3 regions of the Pseudoalteromonas pernae genome follow, and region 2 is predicted to be linked to each of the others. Evidence: predicted binding sites of a transcription regulator. Region 2 holds the regulator's gene; each other region holds the start of a gene.
What was found. Region 2 encodes LexA, which represses DNA repair genes until DNA is damaged. Its sites were predicted from a motif close to TACTGTATNNNNATACAGTA; they were not measured.
Positions count from the first base shown of each region.

Region 1: the regulator LexA is predicted to act here: its motif matches at 3,933-3,952, upstream of dinG (ATP-dependent DNA helicase DinG).
Region 3: the regulator LexA is predicted to act here: its motif matches at 4,531-4,550, upstream of V1358_RS02340 (SulA-like leucine-rich domain-containing protein).

Region 1 is NZ_JBDODM010000002.1:166,277-172,276, forward strand. Features, by position in the region: gene V1358_RS04840 (TonB-dependent receptor domain-containing protein) at 1-1,229, opposite strand, end outside; gene V1358_RS04845 (DNA polymerase II) at 1,498-3,807, opposite strand; gene dinG (ATP-dependent DNA helicase DinG) at 3,961-6,000, shown strand, end outside.
Region 2 is NZ_JBDODM010000004.1:71,661-77,660, forward strand. Features, by position in the region: gene V1358_RS10480 (FG-GAP repeat domain-containing protein) at 1-1,214, shown strand, start outside; gene V1358_RS10485 (PaaI family thioesterase) at 1,380-1,835, opposite strand; gene grxB (glutaredoxin 2) at 1,848-2,486, opposite strand; gene V1358_RS10495 (DUF924 family protein) at 2,546-3,076, shown strand; gene lexA (transcriptional repressor LexA) at 3,220-3,837, shown strand; gene coxB (cytochrome c oxidase subunit II) at 4,155-5,288, shown strand; gene ctaD (cytochrome c oxidase subunit I) at 5,285-6,000, shown strand, end outside.
Region 3 is NZ_JBDODM010000001.1:545,734-551,733, reverse strand. Features, by position in the region: gene V1358_RS02375 (PAS domain S-box protein) at 1-848, opposite strand, end outside; gene V1358_RS02370 (M48 family metallopeptidase) at 1,034-1,732, shown strand; tRNA gene V1358_RS02365 (tRNA-Tyr) at 1,744-1,828, opposite strand; tRNA gene V1358_RS02360 (tRNA-Tyr) at 1,866-1,950, opposite strand; gene V1358_RS02355 (VC2046/SO_2500 family protein) at 2,063-2,572, shown strand; gene V1358_RS02350 (hypothetical protein) at 2,667-3,437, shown strand; gene V1358_RS02345 (YchJ family protein) at 3,548-4,006, opposite strand; gene V1358_RS02340 (SulA-like leucine-rich domain-containing protein) at 4,050-4,487, opposite strand; gene V1358_RS02335 (NCS2 family permease) at 4,730-6,000, shown strand, end outside.

The DNA.
Region 1 (6,000 bases), on a different contig from region 2:
GGACCACCTTCAACGTTACGTTTACCAACGTACGCACCAATGCTGTCATCCATAGTGATGCCAAACTCGTCCATAAACTGTTGGCGCTGAGCATCAGAGAACAAGTCGCTTGTTAGCGGAAGGATGTACATTTGGTCGAAGAAAGTACCAGATTCAGCAATCTGACCTGTTGTACGGTCACGCATGTACATAGCTTCAGCGTAAGGACGGAAGTGATCGTTGATTTCATAATCAGCGAAGAAACCAAATGTGTGACGCTCATCAGGACGCATGAAGTGGTTGATAGGCGCATAGTTATAGATGTTAGTACCATCGTAATCAGCAAAAGAACCGTCTTGCTGAAGTGACCAGAACACCTCTTGGTCGTAGTCGTAACCGTCAGCACCAATTGGCGCGATAAAGAAGTTTGGAATTACAGCGTTCGCAGAACCACCACAAGATGTACCCGCACCGTTTAGAGCACATGATGAATAGTCGCGGGCTTCTTGACGAAGTTCGTTTTGACGGTTGTAAGTTACATAACCTACAGCATGACCTTTACCGCCGTCGAACGAACCACCTAGTGTTGCGCTGAAGTCAAATGAAGAACCGTCGAAACCTGAGCTACCATCTGGGTACTCAAAGTTTTTCTGATCCATAAGGTCTTGCATGTAACCGTTGTCGTTGTCGTGCTGGAATGCAGTCACGCCGAAGTCAACTTCAAAACCTTCAAATTTGTCGTCCATTACAAAGTTAACAACACCAGCTACTGCGTCAGCACCGTAAGTAGATGAACCACCACCTGTTAGTACTTCAACACGTTGAACTAGTGCCGCTGGGATTTGGTTAATATCAGCAGATTGAGTGTAGATACCACCAGCTTGTACACGACGACCGTTTACAAGAACAAGTGTACGCTGTGAACCCATACCACGAAGGTCAAGGGTAGCTGTACCAGTTGCACCGTTTGACTGGAACGCAGTGTTTGATGCTTCAATCTGTGGCAAGCTGTTCATCATGTCTTCTACGCGAGTGAAACCCGCTACTTCGATGTCAGCTTGAGTAGTGATTTGTACTGGGCTTGCAGTTTCAAGGTCTGTACGCTTGATACGCGAACCTGTAACTTCGATACGCTCTACTTCATCTGCACCTTCTTCAGCAGCCATAGCATTTGCTGAAATACCGGCTGTAGAAGCAGCGCCAAAAGCAAGTGCTAAGCGCACTGATTTTGCGATTTTGCTGTTTAACATTGGATTCTCCCTGGGTCACTTTGAATGTGACTAATTATTTTTTTGTTGTGAACAACTATTTCAAAAACGTAACAAAATACGTCTCTATGGAAGATACTAAACAATTTGCGAAATAACGGTCAACAGCAAATTAACATTGAGAGCACAAAAAAACACACAAAATACATAAAGTTTATATTTACTATCAATTTTAAGCCTTTAAAAACAATAACTTGACCATATTTAGGTACAAAAAAAGGCGATTGTCATCAATAACGCAATATTTTTGTTAAATCAGTGAAAACTGTCCGTGAGTCTTACTAAGTTCAATTGCGATGCCTACGCTTCTTAAGTCTTCAACAATAGGAGTCAGCTGCTTTTCAAGATAATGCTCAAGATCGAGCGCTGTTTTAGGTGGGACGAGCTCTGGGCCTTTGAGAGTTATAACGTAATCAACCCAATCGCCTTTGGTAAACTTTTTTGGTGAGTTTTGAGCTGCTTTAACATGCGGAGGAATTGTTTTGATATATTGGTCTGGGTTTTTTCCGAGTCTTTTGCGGTAAGTAACACGGTTAACATCATGCAAATCTTGCAATTCATTAACATATTGTTCAACCACTTCATTGAGGTTCTGTTGCGTAAACAAAGCTAAAAACAGCTTAGTCTGGAATTCTCGCGCCAATTCTGTCCAGTCTGAACGCACTGACTCCATCCCTTTAAATATCAACTTGTGGTCAGCTTGCACTAGCAAACCCGCATAGCGCTTTTTACTGCCAATATCTTTGTGCCGTGCTTTAGGCATTAAAAAAGGTCGATATAAACTCTCATATTCCAGTTCTAGGTAACTTTGAACACCGTATTCGTCATGTATCTTTTGCTGCCATTTGTTATTAACAGCTGAGACTAATTGAGACGCCATTTCATGACTTTGTTGCTCATCTAAATCATTAGGCAGAGCAACAAAGGTTGAGTCCGTATCTCCGTATATCACTGTCGCCCCCATTTCCTCCAGCCACTGCTTCGTGGTTTGCATAATTTGGTGACCACGTAAGGTGATCGAGCTAGAGAGTCGAGGGTCGTAAAATCGACAGCCTTTTGAACCTAGCACCCCATACAAGCTATTCATGATAATTTTTATAGCTTGTTGCAGATGGTGGTCGCCAACATCTTTGGCCTGTTGACGTGCCAAGGCTAAGTCCCCCACCAACTGAGGTAAATGGTGTCCAGTGCGGGCAAAATGCCCGCCATTAAAGCCCTCGATGCTCGCTTCAGAGTCTTTTAGACCCAAAATAAGACCTAGGGGGTCGATACAAAAAGTACGAATGATACTGGGGTAAAGACTTTTAAAATCCAACACCGCTACGTTCTCGTATAGGCCGGGGGTTGAATCCATAACGTAGCCACCTGGACTATCAAAACTTAATCCATGCTCCGCCATATTCGGTGCGACATATCCGCTACGATGCAGATGCGGTAAGTACAAATTTGTAAATGCTGCGACTGAGCCTCCTAGCCTTTCAAGCGGTAATCCCGTCAGCTTCGTCCTTGCAATTGCGAACTCAACCAGCTCTAGTTTTTTAAAGATAGCCAAAACTAATTGCGTATCTTTGAGGTTGTATTGCGCTAGACGCTCTTTGTCCTGCAAAAACATCTGTTCGATTTTGGCGAGTTTGTCATCATTATCGATGAGTTTCTTTTCGCCTAGCACTTCTTGCGCGACGTTATCCAAACTGTAACTTGAAAAATGATACGTGGCATTTTTGAGCATATCTATGCCGTCAAGCACCGCTCGACCAGGCACCAACAGCTTATTTACTTTGCCTCCACGCCAGTTTACAGCTTCGTTATTTCGCCCCAAGATGAGGGGGATATTTAATTGCTGGGCGCGATAACATAAAAGTTGAAAGTCAAAGTCAACGACATTCCAACCTATGATTAAATCCGGATCGTATCGCGTCACTAATTCACAAAGTCTGCGTAATAACGCCACCTCATCTTCAACAAACTCCAGCCAAGGCTCCGCGGTTGGTGTTGGCTCACCAATCATAATAACCGTGTGAACATCATCATTTGCTAGAGCGACACTATAAAGAATACCGTCACCGCTGCACTCGATATCAAGTGATAAAACGGATAAACGAGGAGTGTAAAGATCATTCGCTTTAAACTGGCCGTCCAATAGCGTACTAGCCTCTAAAGCACTGGGGGTACCTCTCACCCATACGCCACCACGAATAAAGCGCTCCATCAAATACTGCTCTTGCATTCTGATGTCGTCTTCATATAAACGAAGACCTTCTTCTTTAAGCAAGTCGCGAGCACTGTAATAGTCATGTAACTTATTAAAATACAGTGCGGTGACGTTCTCATCGGCGAATGTTTTTAAAGGCAGGGATCGGGAGCAGGGCTCCAAGGCATGCCCAGATAGTATCGAATTGGCCTGGCTACTCTGCGACTGTGGTACGAAAAACACGCCTTTTTGCGGTTCAGATACCACTTTTAAAGGCCCGTTATCAGTCGCCAGCCAAGTTACAAAGCAAATGCCTTCTCGGCGCTGCTGAGTTTGCATAGACAAAATAAATCCGGCGGATACTGACACGACACAATCACTTAATACGATTTAATGCTGCCAGTTTACCGCAGCCCTGCGATAATTAAAGCTGAGTTTGCATACGCTTGAACATAAGCGCTTGAGTCTAAGTCTCTGTGCCCCTAAAATGAAGGCACTGTAAATTTATACATAAGTCATTAAATGCTTTCAGATCCGTTAAAAAAGACTATTCGTAATGCCCATCAGCGGATCGCTGAAAGCTTAGATGATTACACGCCTCGCTCGAGCCAAAACTACCTAGTGGCTGAGATTGCAAAAACTCTCAGCGGCGAATACCACAAAAAGCAACATATTTGCGTGATTGAAGCGGGTACGGGTACAGGTAAGTCGCTTGCTTATTGTTTAGGTGCACTGCCCGTTGCGCTTAAAGCCAACAAAAAACTGGTTATCTCAACCGCGACAGTCGCCTTACAAGAGCAGCTACTTTATAAAGAGTTGCCCTTCTTTGCCGAACACAGTGGTTTAACCTTTAGTTATGACCTGGTAAAAGGCCGAGGCCGTTATATCTGCGCCCATAAGCTGGAAAATGCCGTCAATGGTGACCAACAGCAGATGGCGCTAATGCCTACCCTGACCTCTCCGCTTAGCGACATGGAACAAAAGTGCCTGAAACAATTGCACCAAGCTTATAGTGAGAAAAAGTGGCATGGTGATAGAGACTCATGGGCCGATGTGATCCCCGATAGAGTATGGCACCTCATCGCCTGTGATAAACATTCTTGCCAACGCCAGATGAAGGCCCACCAAACATGTCCGTTCCACCTAGCGCGTCAAAAAATAGCGCAGATGGACGTATTAGTAGCAAACCACAGTTTGCTACTAGCGGATTTAGAACTCGGTGGCGGCGTAATCCTGCCAGAGCCTGACAACTGCATCTATGTCATAGACGAAGCGCACCACCTCGCACACATTACTCGCGATTTTTCGTCGGCAGCAGCAACGATTAAAGGCACCCAAGACTGGTTGGAAAAACTGTTAAAGTTTAGCGGCAAAATGGCGCAAGCTATCTTCAGTGCCAGTGCCTCTGGTAGTCAGTTCAAGCTCAATGATGCGCTGGACGATGTCGCTCGTGGCCATAAAGCAGTATTAACCATGCTCGATGGCGCGGATTATCAATACAGTGAGGATCAGACTTATCGCTTTTCGCATGGTTTGTTACCAGAGCAACTCACGGTTCAAGCGAAAGACATCAGCGAAGCGGCTAAGACAGCACTGAGAACGTTGAACAAAATGCACGAAGCACTTAGCAGCGATGTGAATGATGGCGATGTAAAACCCTTTATAGCGGATCCAATCTTGGCCGAAAGTGGTCAGTACATCGCACGTCTGGAGACATTATATAAGCTGTGGTCGAGCTATAGCCGCAACACCGAAAGTGTTCCCCATGCTCGGTGGATAAAGCGTATGGAATATAAAAACCATCACGATTATCTGCTTAGTGATTGTCCCATTGAAGTGGGCTTTTATCTAAAAGATAAACTGTGGCGTGAATGTGCAGGAGCGGTGTTGTGTTCAGCCACATTAACTGCACTAGGCTCGTTTGAGCATTTCGCCCACGAAAGCGGTCTGCGCGGTGAAGAAGGGGTTAAGTTTATTAAAGTGCCTTCTCCGTTTGATTACCCTAATCAAGCGGTGTTACACATTCCAAAAACCGAATGTGAACCGACCGACAAAGCCTTCAGTGATTTTCTTGTAAAGGCACTGCCCGACTGTTTAGATAAATCCAAAGCTAATCTCGTATTGTTCGCTTCATATTGGCAAATGCAACATGTCGCGGAGCGCCTACGAGCACGGGGGTGGGATCTGCTCATCCAAGGAGAAATTTCTCGAGATGCTCTGATCCGCAGACACAAACGCCGCGTCGATGACGGTCAAGGTAGCATCTTATTTGGTACTCAAAGCCTTTCCGAAGGTCTCGACCTGCCGGGGGATTATTTAACTAACTTAGTGATCACAAAAATTCCGTTTGCTGTGCCCACGTCGCCGATTGAAGAGGCACAGGCTGAGTTTGTACAAAGCAAAGGTGGCAATCCTTTTTTGTCGATTACAGTGCCAGATGCAGCAAAGAAATTAGTACAAAGCTGTGGTAGACTGCTGCGCAAAGAACGCGACAGTGGTCGCATTACCATATACGACAGACGATTAGTCACCAAGCGTTATGGTAAAGCGATGCTGGATACC
Region 2 (6,000 bases):
CCATCGACACTACAAATGTGAGTCGGATGCTTCAAGTAACGCCCAGTGAGGGCTGGAGTTTCGAGGCTTGGCAGGGTCAGCAATGTGATGGTGGCAACTATCTAAAGCTTGAAGATAATTTAAGTGATATTAGTTCTGCAAGTGGCGGAGCAAAAACATTGCAGGCTATTAATATTAATAATGATGAATACACAGACTTAGTCGGCATAAGTTTATTTACAGGGGTAGTGCATCAACTTATCAATCAGTCTGGTGAGGGGTTTGCACGTCAGAAACTGCTCAGTGGCTTAAGTTATCCAGCCGCTCTAGATGCTTATGATTGGAACAATGACGGCTTCGAAGATTTACTAGTGAGTGACTTTACAACAAGAAGGATCAAACTATATATCAACGATGGTTTAGGTCAATTTAACTTCACGAAGGATATAGTGATTGAGGGAATAAGGCCTTACGCCTTTACCGTTAATGATTATGACCAAGATGGTCAGCCCGATTTGTTTATTTCTAGTTTCACAGCCGATACATCTGGCGACCTGTATGCTCTAGTGGACAGTATAAGTGAGGCTAAAACTGCCTTATATATCAACGAAAGCGACGTGTTCACAGAAGCTTTGCATATTTCCGACCATGCCGCAATTACACTTGATAGTCATACAGACCCTGTTTCCGGTCAGGTGCAACTGGTTGCCGCAGAAATAGTCGCTGAGGCGGTGAGTGTGTATAGTCAAGGCAGTGGCTTTTCCCGCCTAGTTATTGACAGTAGTGACGCCCCCTATGGTGTTGCATTTGCTGATGTAGATAAAAATGGCAGTGTGGAAGTCCTGTCAGCTCATTACCTTCAACCTCGTTTAAGTGTTCTTTATAACAATGGCAAACAGAAAGGTGATGTTGCAGCGGCTGCTGACGGACTTACCGCTACTGCGGTAGCTGATTTAAATAATGACGGTTATTTAGATGTCGCAACAGGCGAATTTAATACGAAGAAATTTTATTATTTTGCTGGCTACAACTATCAGGATTGTTTGGTAAATCAGGGCACTAATATTGAGCTTAAAGCTGTCTTTACAGAGGGGCAATCGGCTACTCCTCCTCCCGCTCAGCCACAACCTGGCGATAATTCGCCAAGCGATAAAGGGTCAACTGGCGGTACTACTAACTTGCTATTGTTGTTGTTGGCTGCAGGCATTTATTTACGCCGATACTTTAGGGTGTAACCCTCAGCTAAAATGCAAAGGCTCTCAATGAGCCTTTTCTATTTTCCAGCGAAGTGCAAGCAACTTGTCTGTGCTGCGCTTTTAGACTCGTAACAAAGTTTTCTAAATCCGTTGTATTATGTTCGAGTTCAGCATGGCAACACTATTCGCATGTTCGGGCAGCTCTCACCCTTTACTTCTTTTCTCCACCACCGCAGCAGTCATCCTTGAAATACAACACAGATCGCCAGCGCTATTGTAAATCTTAATCTCCCACACCGATGAGCGGCCGCCTAGGTGCACGGGTTTGGTCACGGCTTTGAGTGTGCCGGTGCGTGACGCTTTGAGGTGGTTGGCGTTGATCTCTTGGCCGACGCAGTAGTATTTGCTGGTATCGACAACAAAGTTGGCGGCGTAGCTGGCGACGGTTTCAGCCAATACTACATATGCGCCACCGTGGACGATGCCGATAGGGTTATATAATTCGTTGGTTACTGGCATGGTGGCAACAAGGTAATCGTCGCCGATTTCGCTTATTTCAATGCCGAGCTTGGTCATTAAGGTGCCTTTTTCACCCACGCCAAGGTCGAGCTTTTTACACAGGTCAAAATCGATATCTTGGGCCCAAATACGTTTGCTCATGCTTACTACTCCTTATACAGCAACGTCTGTGAATGTTCTGATGTTGCTCATGGTGGCAACTTGGTGCACATAGTGCTGGATATGTTCGGGAGTGTGCAAGCCTTTTACGACGGTTAGGTTGCGCAAGAAGGGGAAGATAGCAACATCGGCCCATGAGATTTCATCCGGCGCATCGAGCCAAGAGAGCTCATCCAAAGCCCTATCCATGATCGTTATATCTTCATCACTGTGGGCAAGAATATCAGCGAAGGTAGCCCCCAAGAGCGCCTCCTTTTTATCGCAGTAATAGACGATGGCGTTTGGTGTGCCAAATTCCGGTAGAGCGAGTTGCGGCCAGCGCGGTAAGGTTAAGCGTAAAAAGGTAGGTAAGTAGGTCTCTACCCATTTGCTTGCTGGCGTGAGGTAATCACCATGATCCAATGGCATTTTTGCACGTTTGCAGAAATAGGCGGCAATATCGAGGCTTTGCGCCATGGCAATGTTTTGGTTTTTAGCTAATATGGGAACAGTGCTTTTGCCCACTAACTGGATAGCGGTGGTCGTGTCGTCGGCTTGTAAGTAGCATATTTGCACGTCTATATTTCGTGCACGAGCGACCATTGTGGCTTTAACTGAATAAGGGCAATGTTCATAAATGTAGAGTTTCTTCACGGTTAATATTGCCTTGTTTGCAAACGGCTTCACACCCTCTTTACTTTGAAGGAGAGAATATGGATTTTCAATCTGTGTATGATTTTTGGTTTGAGCAATGCCAACCCGAGGACTGGTTCAAAAAGAGTGTAGCGTTTGACGACAAGGTCATTAAGCTATTTTCGCAACTGCATCATGCCGCAGCCATGGGCGAGTTAGCGCATTGGCGCAACACAGCTCAAGGGGCGCTGTGTGAAATCATTGTGCTCGACCAATTCTCGCGCAACATGTTTCGCGATACGCCAAAGGCTTTAGCCTTTGATGGACTCGCACTGTGTTTGGCTCAGCACGCGGTGGATAAGGGTTTCGACATGCAATTGAATGAGCAAGAGCGTCCGTTTATGTACATGCCCTACATGCACAGTGAAAGTAAGGTTATCCATCAGGAGGCTGATAGGTTGTTCAAGCCATTGGATAATTATGAATTTGAAGTGGCGCACAAGAAGATTATTGATCGTTTTGGTCGATACCCGCATCGCAATGAAATACTGGGGCGCAAATCCACGGATGATGAAATTGTGTTTTTAACTCAGCCTAACAGCAGCTTTTAGTATTTAAGCGTTGGCGTAATGACAAAAACCCAAACCTAAGTAGGCGCATTTTTTTGAGCTGAGCAAATTGCCTGATTTTATTTGCGATTTTCTGACAACTGTATATACTCACAGTTAAATGTACTGTATGGAAACCCAGTTGTATGCGTCCTTTAACTAATCGCCAATCGCAAATTTTAGAGCTGATCAAAGTATTTATTAAAGACACAGGCATGCCGCCTACGCGTGCTGAAATTGCACAAACACTGGGGTTTCGCAGTGCGAATGCCGCAGAAGAACACCTTAAAGCCCTTGCTAAAAAAGGGGTGATCAAAATGAAGCCCGGTGCCAGCCGTGGTATTCAATTGGTCGAAGAGGAAGAGCCTGAGCAATTAGGCTTGCCTCTGATAGGTCGCGTCGCTGCCGGTGAACCCATCTTGGCCCAAGAGCACATTGAAAGTCACTGCCAAATCGATCCATTACTGTTTAAGCCTGCCGCTGATTACCTACTACGTGTTGATGGTATGAGTATGAAAGACATCGGTATTATGGACGGCGACCTGCTGGCTGTGCATCGTGCTCAGGTTGCGGAGAACGGCCAAGTGGTGGTTGCGCGTGTTGGTGATGACGTCACCGTGAAGCGTTTAGAGAAAGCCGGTCGTAAAGTATTGCTACATGCAGAAAACGAAGAATTTGCGCCAATCGAAGTCGACCTAGAACATGAATCCTTCAATATTGAGGGTTTAGCGGTTGGTGTTATCCGAAATGCCGATTGGATGTAGTTGTAACGAGTAAATATAGGCCCCCAATACGCCGTTGATTGGGGGTTTCCAGCCCTTTTCTAATTCCTTTTTCTGTACGCTAACAGATTGAAACTCCCCAAAATATTTATTGAAAAAAGCAAAACAAAAACGCCTATTTTCTTGCTATATGCCCAATTCTTGACTAATTGGTTAGATTACAGGCTTTGCTGGTTGCTTTTTAATCGCTTTGTGTAAAGTAAATGTAATCGGCCAGTTCTAAGCATAATAATAATGAAGATTGGCTAGCAGTAACTGCCTCTTCTCTTTTTGCGTTGCGCGTTTTAAGGAGATGGTACATGAAGAAGCTTTGCTCCCTCATGTTGCTGTGTTTGTTTGCCCCGCACTTGGCTTTAGCAAATAGTGATTATAATTTGCGCCCAGGGGTGACCGACATCAGTGAAAATGTTTACCAGTTACACATGACGATATTTATCATCTGCTGTGTCATTGGGGTAATAGTGTTTGGTGTGATGTTCTGGGCCTTACTCAGACACCGCAAATCTAAAGGGGCTAAACCCGCATCTTTCCACGAAAGCACCAAGGTCGAAATACTTTGGACCGCGATCCCATTTTTAATCCTCATAGGTATGGCTGTTCCTGCCACCAAAACCTTGATAGCGATGGAAGACACTTCTAAAGCAGATGTCACCATCAAGATCACCGGTTCACAGTGGAAGTGGCACTACGAATACATGGGCCATGATGTTGGCTTCTACTCGTTGCTCTCAACGCCACAAGAGCAAATTCAAAATGCTCAAGATAAAGGCGAGCATTATTTGCTAGAAGTCGACAAGCCGTTGGTGATCCCAACAGATAAAAAAGTACGCTTTTTAATGACTTCAGACGACGTTATTCACTCTTGGTGGGTGCCGGATTTCGCAGTTAAAAAAGATGCCAATCCAGGCTTTATCAACGAAGCTTGGACCAAGGTAAACGAAGCGGGCATCTACCGCGGCCAATGTGCTGAGCTATGTGGTAAAGACCATGGCTTTATGCCTGTAGTGGTTGAAGCCAAAGCGCCTGAAGAATTCGAAGCGTGGTTGGCTGAGCAAAAACAAGCAGTGCAAGCTCAGGCGGATGCCGATGCTGCCTTGCTTGACCAGACGCTCACTCAAGAAGAGCTTATGGCCACAGGTGAACAAGTTTACATGGCGCGCTGCGCAGCGTGTCACCAACCCACAGGTCTGGGGTTACCGGGTGTATTCCCTGCGATTAAGGACAGCCCTATCGCCAAAGGGGAGATCAAGGACCACATAGATATCGTGGTTCATGGTAAGCCAGGTACAGCGATGCAGGCATTCGTTAGCCAGCTAACACTCAAAGAACTCGCTGCTGTCGTGACTTACCAGCGTAATGCATTTGGCAACGATACTGGTGACACAGTGCAACCAAGTGCGATTCAGGCCGCAATTGATGGGGAAGGACAATGAGTACAGCTGCTGCAACACATGAACATCACGGGCCTGCAACGGGTATTAAACGCTGGCTCTTTACCACTAACCATAAAGACATAGGTACACTTTACCTGTTGTTTTCACTGCTTATGTTTTTGACGGGCGGAGCGATGGCCATGGTCATTCGCGCCGAGCTATTCCAGCCGGGACTACAGCTCGTTGACCCACACTTTTTTAACCAGATGACCACAGTGCATGGCTTAATCATGGTGTTCGGTGCGGTTATGCCAGCCTTTACGGGACTAGCTAACTGGATGATCCCGATGATGATTGGCGCGCCAGATATGGCGCTTCCGCGTATGAACAACTGGAGCTTCTGGATTTTACCATTCGCGTTTGCGATTTTATTGTTGTCGCTGTTTATGGAAGGTGGTGGTCCGGCGTTTGGTTGGACTTTCTACGCGCCACTTTCAACGACTTATAGTAACGACAACACAGCGTTGTTTGTGTTCGCGGTGCACATCATGGGTATCAGCTCCATTATGGGGGCTATAAACGTGATTGTTACCATAGTGAACTTACGCGCACCAGGTATGACGTGGATGAAACTGCCGCTGTTTGTGTGGACATGGTTGATCACCGCCTTCCTGCTGATTGCGGTTATGCCAGTGCTTGCCGGTGCGGTAACCATGGTACTCACGGATAAATACTTTGGTACCGACTTCTTCAATGCCGCAGGGGGTGGTGA
Region 3 (6,000 bases), on a different contig from region 2:
CCGTCCACTGCCGTGTTTAAAACCGCCTCAAGGCGAGATTGACTAATTTTTTGTTTCTTTAACAGAATGCGAAAACGCAACAAGCTGTGTAGCAAGCCAATCACAGAGACTAATAACACGCTGACAATAGCAATGGCGAGCGCCAAGTCTACGACATGGTCCAAGTTAGCTTGCTCAGTATAGTAGGGGGTTTGCGAAATAAAGCGTGCTGCATGCATACCCGTATAATGCATTCCTGATACTGCTAAGCCCATTACAATGGCGCCGATAAAGCAGGCCCAAACTCCTTGTGCTGTTGTTGCGTTTGGCTTACGAAGCTTCATATGAATCGCAAGCGCAATCCAGGCAAGAGATACAGCGACGAGAATAGATAGTGCGAACCACAGGGGATCATAAGCGAGTTTTGGCCCTAAGCGCATAGCTTCCATGCCACTGTAGTGCATAAGACCAATTCCCGCCCCGAGTAATAGGGCACTGATGAATTGCGTCTTAGTATCAACCTTAAACCCGCGAATAAGGTGGAATGCGACAATTGTAGCGCCAAAAACCGGTAGAAAAGACAATGCTGTCATGGTGAGGTTGTAATCGACCTCGACACATAGGCTAAATGCCAGCATGCCGATAAAATGCATACTCCAAACTCCACCTGAAAAGGCGGCAGAGCTTGAGACAAGTGCATATTTATAGGAGGCAGTGTTGCGATTTGAATCTGCGAATGAACGTAATTGCAAAGCAAAAAATGAAGAAAAAATGGCGATGATGACTGAAAGTGCAACCAGTCCATAATTGTAAGAGCCGTTCACGAGGAACTCAGAAGCAGGATCGATTGCGAAAAATTGTGAAAGCATTAGAAAGCCAAATACCCCGATAAACAACTGGGCGTAGGCCCAAACGATAATAAGTATAGTGCATTGATTTTAAAGAATTAGCATTATCTCGCCAAATATTACCTTGAAGGCAGTATGCGAAACGATGGTATCATCACATTAGCAAAATACATATCGTACCTCAAATGGGTTCTTATGGAGCTGTTTTGGAACGCCAACCAATAAATTATTCCCTGATTTTTAGTAAAAAACGCAGAACCATCGCGATTCATGTGAAGGCGCAAAGTGTTTCAGTGCGAGCACCCCATGGTGCGTGTAAGCGTTTTATTGATGACTTCGTACTCAGCAAACGCACATGGATAGAAACGCAATTATTGAAACAAAGCGATTTCACCTCGCAGGTAACGAAACCGCTGCAAGACAACAAGGTTATGTTGTTTGGCGAGTGGGTAAACATCAAAGTGAGCCGCGGAAAACGCAGTCAGACGATTAGTGAGATGGGCGCTGTCGAATTTGTCATCGCACACAGAGTAAGTCAGGTTACGAGTAAAGCTAAGGACATGTTACTCGCTTATCTATCACAAAGCTTAACTGTATACGTAAACGAGCGCATAGCGTATTGGCAAAATGAGATGGGTGTTACAGCCAGCGATGTAAAAGTCAGAACGTACAAGCGCAGATGGGGTAGTTGTAATCAACGTCGTGAATTGAGTTTTAACACTTTTCTAGTTGGTGCACCCAAGTGGGTGATTGATTATGTGATTGTGCATGAACTTGCACATATTCGCCATATGGACCACAGCAATGCGTTTTGGCAATTTGTAGAGACAACATACGCGCATACGAATCAAGCTAAAGCTTGGCTGAAAGAGAATGGTCACAAGTTGGAATTAAGATTCGAATAAAGAAAGAAAAGTGGTGGAGGGAGCTGGATTCGAACCAGCGAAGGCAGTGCCGTCAGATTTACAGTCTGATCCCTTTGGCCGCTCGGGAACCCCTCCACACAAAAGTGGTCGGTTGCTTAGAACTAAAGAATAGTGGTGGAGGGGGCTGGATTCGAACCAGCGAAGGCAATGCCGTCAGATTTACAGTCTGATCCCTTTGGCCGCTCGGGAACCCCTCCTAAGCAACGGCGGCGATAATAGCAAACTGAGCATTCAAGTAAAGAAAAAAACTAAAGAAAATTCAAAAACAGCCGATAACTGGTTAGATATAATTCAGGTCGAACAAACTTTATGCAAATTGAGTCGATTCTCAGCAATGAGCTGCAATTAGGAACTCAACTAAATAAATGCGTGCAAGAACAACGCCGTGGCGACTTTGCCTGGTTGCTTGCTTCGATCTCTCACGATGCGTTGGATTTTGCGCAATTTCATTTGCCTGTTTGTGATAACACAGCCGCTCAGGTTGACGAGCAACAGTTGAGGATGCAATTAGGCGCTGCTCGGGCGCGTCCTTGCGCACCAGAGCACTTCAATATTGTACTGACGCAAAATCAATGTGAGTACATTTCCACTGGTTTGCGAGATTCTTTGCGATTACAAGATTGCTTAGACCCTACGCCGTTGGCTATTCGCAATGATCTCAAGCACATCCCATTGCCCATTATCGACAATTGTGAACCTAGGGTACAAGCCAAGTACCAAGATCAGTCAATGTCACTCAATGAGCCGCAGATGGACAGTGCAGCTTTTTATGACCAACTCAATGATCTCAAGCTTCAAGGGCTAAGTGCGATTGCTTAATTTCATTATTTCGCTGAGTAGCTAAATCAAATCAGGCGCTCTTGATTGGTCGGGCTATACTCAATCTAGGATTCTTACCTAACAAGGAATGATTATGCGATGTAAGAAATTTAACTCTGCCTTTTGTTATCTCGCCATTGCAGCAAGCTCAGCGGTTTGTATGAATGCCCATGCGAACCAATGGGACTTTAAAGTTGAGCCATATTTAATGGCGACGTCAATTGATGGCGACTCTGCCATAGGTACATTAGAAGCACCGCTTACGGTAGACTTTGGCACTATTTTAGATAATTTAGACAGTGCTTTTATGGTTCGTTTTGAAGCGTTCCATGACTCTAATTGGGGAGTGATCGCCGATTGGGGCTATATGGATTTGAAAAAATCACTGGATGTACCAAGGGATGGCGTGCTTAGCGCTCGTGTACGCCAAGGTGTGTTAGAAGTCAGTTTAGCATATAAGCACCACAGTAAATCTGTGGGTAATTGGGTAAATTATGTTGGCTTGCGTCGTTGGGACAACACCTATCAATTTGATGTTGATACAGCGATGTTTGCGCAAACCCGTGTTGTCGACAGGGATGAAGATTGGGTCGATATCATCTTAGGTTTTAGTTACAACCGAGAGTTTGCCGAGAAATGGCACTTTAATACTGCCGCAGATATTGGCGGCTTCGGATTGTCAGCGAAAATGACATCTAGCCTTAAACTAGGTGTCGTTTACGATTTAACTGAAAACTGGGATATGTCGTTTCAATATAAAGCGACTTATGTCGATTATGATACTGGGGACAGAGGCAGCAGCAATTACTTCAGCTATGACTCTATCACTCACGGACCCTTGATGAGCGCAAGTTATAAGTTTTAATTAACCGAGTGGACTGGGCTTTGGCTCCAGTCCGCTTAGTGACAGTGCCTCGATGCACATTGATACATTACACTAGCATTCACTCGCAACATCTCCCTGCTAACTAGCAGTTATATTGCACAGCACTTTTTAAACTTTTTGCCACTGCCACAAGGGCAAGCATCATTGCGGCTTAATTTAATTTCAGGGGTAGAGAACAGTTCACCTTCGTCATAACGCCAACTGCCTTGCTCTATAACGAACGAGGAACGTTCGTGAATGCAACATAAGGTACTGTCGTACAAATAGTACGCTTTGAATTCAACAGTCGCAGGGCTTAGCTCCCATTGACTATCAATCACTTCTAGCTTGGTAAATTTGGCGGCTTTTGCGAATTGAGCAACGTCTTCTTTTGCGTTGCCTACAATTGCTTTGCTTGAACAAGTCGCACATAGGTAGTCGATTGCCTGAGTGCAAAATGCGCTGTATCTCGATTTCATTAACGCTAATGGATCGGGCGCGTTTTGTTGACCGTTTACGTACACGCCACAACATTGTTCGAATGGTTGTGGCGACCCACAAAAACACATATTAAGTCTCTGAAAAATTACATCAACTAACAGTGTATCAAACTTACATTACATGCGGCACGGCTAATTGAGCTTGCTCTTCGTCTGATGTGAAACAAAACAACTGTGCTTTTGCTTGATGCGTGTTGAGCTGCATTTTTTCAAGTTGATTTTGGTTCACGATATCTGTCCACGTGATGATTGCGCAATAACGGCCATTTTGTAGCGCACAATTAAGTACGTACTCGACGTCAACGATATGCTTTCTGCGGATAACGAGTAGCTTATTAGTATCGATTGAACATGAATCTAATAAGTCACGGCTCGGAATGTGGTCCGGCGCAATAAGCAAAGTCCAACCGTTGCTCTTGTTATAACGATGCACGATTTTAAGTAGCTCGAACGATGCGGAAATTTCATCTTCCGTTTGTACAATATTAATCGCTGCAGGATTGTCTTGCTTGTAGCTTTTTACGTGTCGAATAGCCGCTGTATGTAACATAATTGCCTCGCTGTGGGTAATGTGAACGATATACAGTGTTTTATACAGTATGCGTATACAGTAGTTTATACAGTTGTTGTGTGCAAGCTTTTTTTGAGGCTTTTTTAATCATTAGCTCAGCGACCATTAAACGGGTAGTCAAAAAGCTGCGATAAAGTTGCAGCAAACAACCATTAAAAGCGGTCAATTGTCCGCAGTTGTGCTAACATTGCGCGCTTGTTTGTTAGCTCGAAAAAAGACTTATGCTAGAGAGTGTTTTTAAAATCAAAGCGCATGGAAGCTCGGTAAAGCGTGAAGTGATTGCCGGTTTAACGACCTTCATCACTATGGTGTACATTGTTTTTGTTAACCCAGCGATGCTCGCCGAAGCGGGTATGGATCAAGGGGCGGCTTTTGTTGCCACCTGTATTGCTGCGGCTATCGGCTGTTTTATCATGGGATTTTGGGCTAACTACCCGTTAGCGCTCGCTCCTGGTATGGGGCTAAATGCCTTTTTCACGTACGGCGTGGTGTTAGGCATGGGATACACGTGGCAATCGGCTCTTGGTGCGGTATTTATGTCGGGTAGTATTTTCTTGTTGTTGAGCCTTTTTAAAGTTCGCGAGTGGATCATAAACGCCATTCCACTGGTGCTCAAACGTGCTATAGCAACGGGTATTGGTGCGTTCTTGGCGCTTATCGCATTAAAAAATGCCGGTATTGTAGTGGCCAGCCCAGCGACATTAGTACAGCTTGGAGACATCACCAGCGCAGGCCCTGCGCTTGCGATCCTTAGCTTCTTTATTATTGCTGGATTGTTGTACAGAGATATAAAAAGCGGCGTACTAATCAGTATTCTGCTCGTGACCTGTTTAGCACTGGCACTCGGTTTGGTTGAATATCAGGGGATTGTCTCTGCGCCACCATCAATAGCACCGACCTTTATGCAGCTTGATTTTGCCGCAGCACTTGAGCTGTCAATGCTAAGCGTGGTGTTTGCTTTCTTATTTGTAGACTTGTTCGACACTTCAGGCACCTTAGTTGCTGTTACCCAAAAAGCGGGTCTAGCGGATGAGCAGGGGCGTATGCCACGACTTGGTCGTGCGCTAAGTGCTGACAGTACTGCAACAATCGCAGGCTCAGTACTTGGTACGTCAACCACTACTTCCTACATTGAATCGGTGGCGGGTGTATCGGTGGGTGGCCGTACAGGTTTAACCGCTGTTGTTGTGGGTATTTGCTTCTTACTGATGATGTTTTTCGCACCGCTAGCAGCCATGGTACCAGCCTATGCGACAGCAGGGGCAATTTTGTATGTCTCGATTTTGATGCTACAAAACTTGAAGCTCGTTGATTGGGATGACATGACAGACGCAATCCCAGTCGCAGTGGTACTCTTGATGACGCCGCTAACGTTCTCTATTGCGCACGGCATCGCTTTAGGATTTATCGCTTACACGGCAGTGAAAGTTGTGTGCAATAAGGCGAATGAGGTCAGTATTAGCGTTTGGATTCTGAGTATACTTTTTGTGTT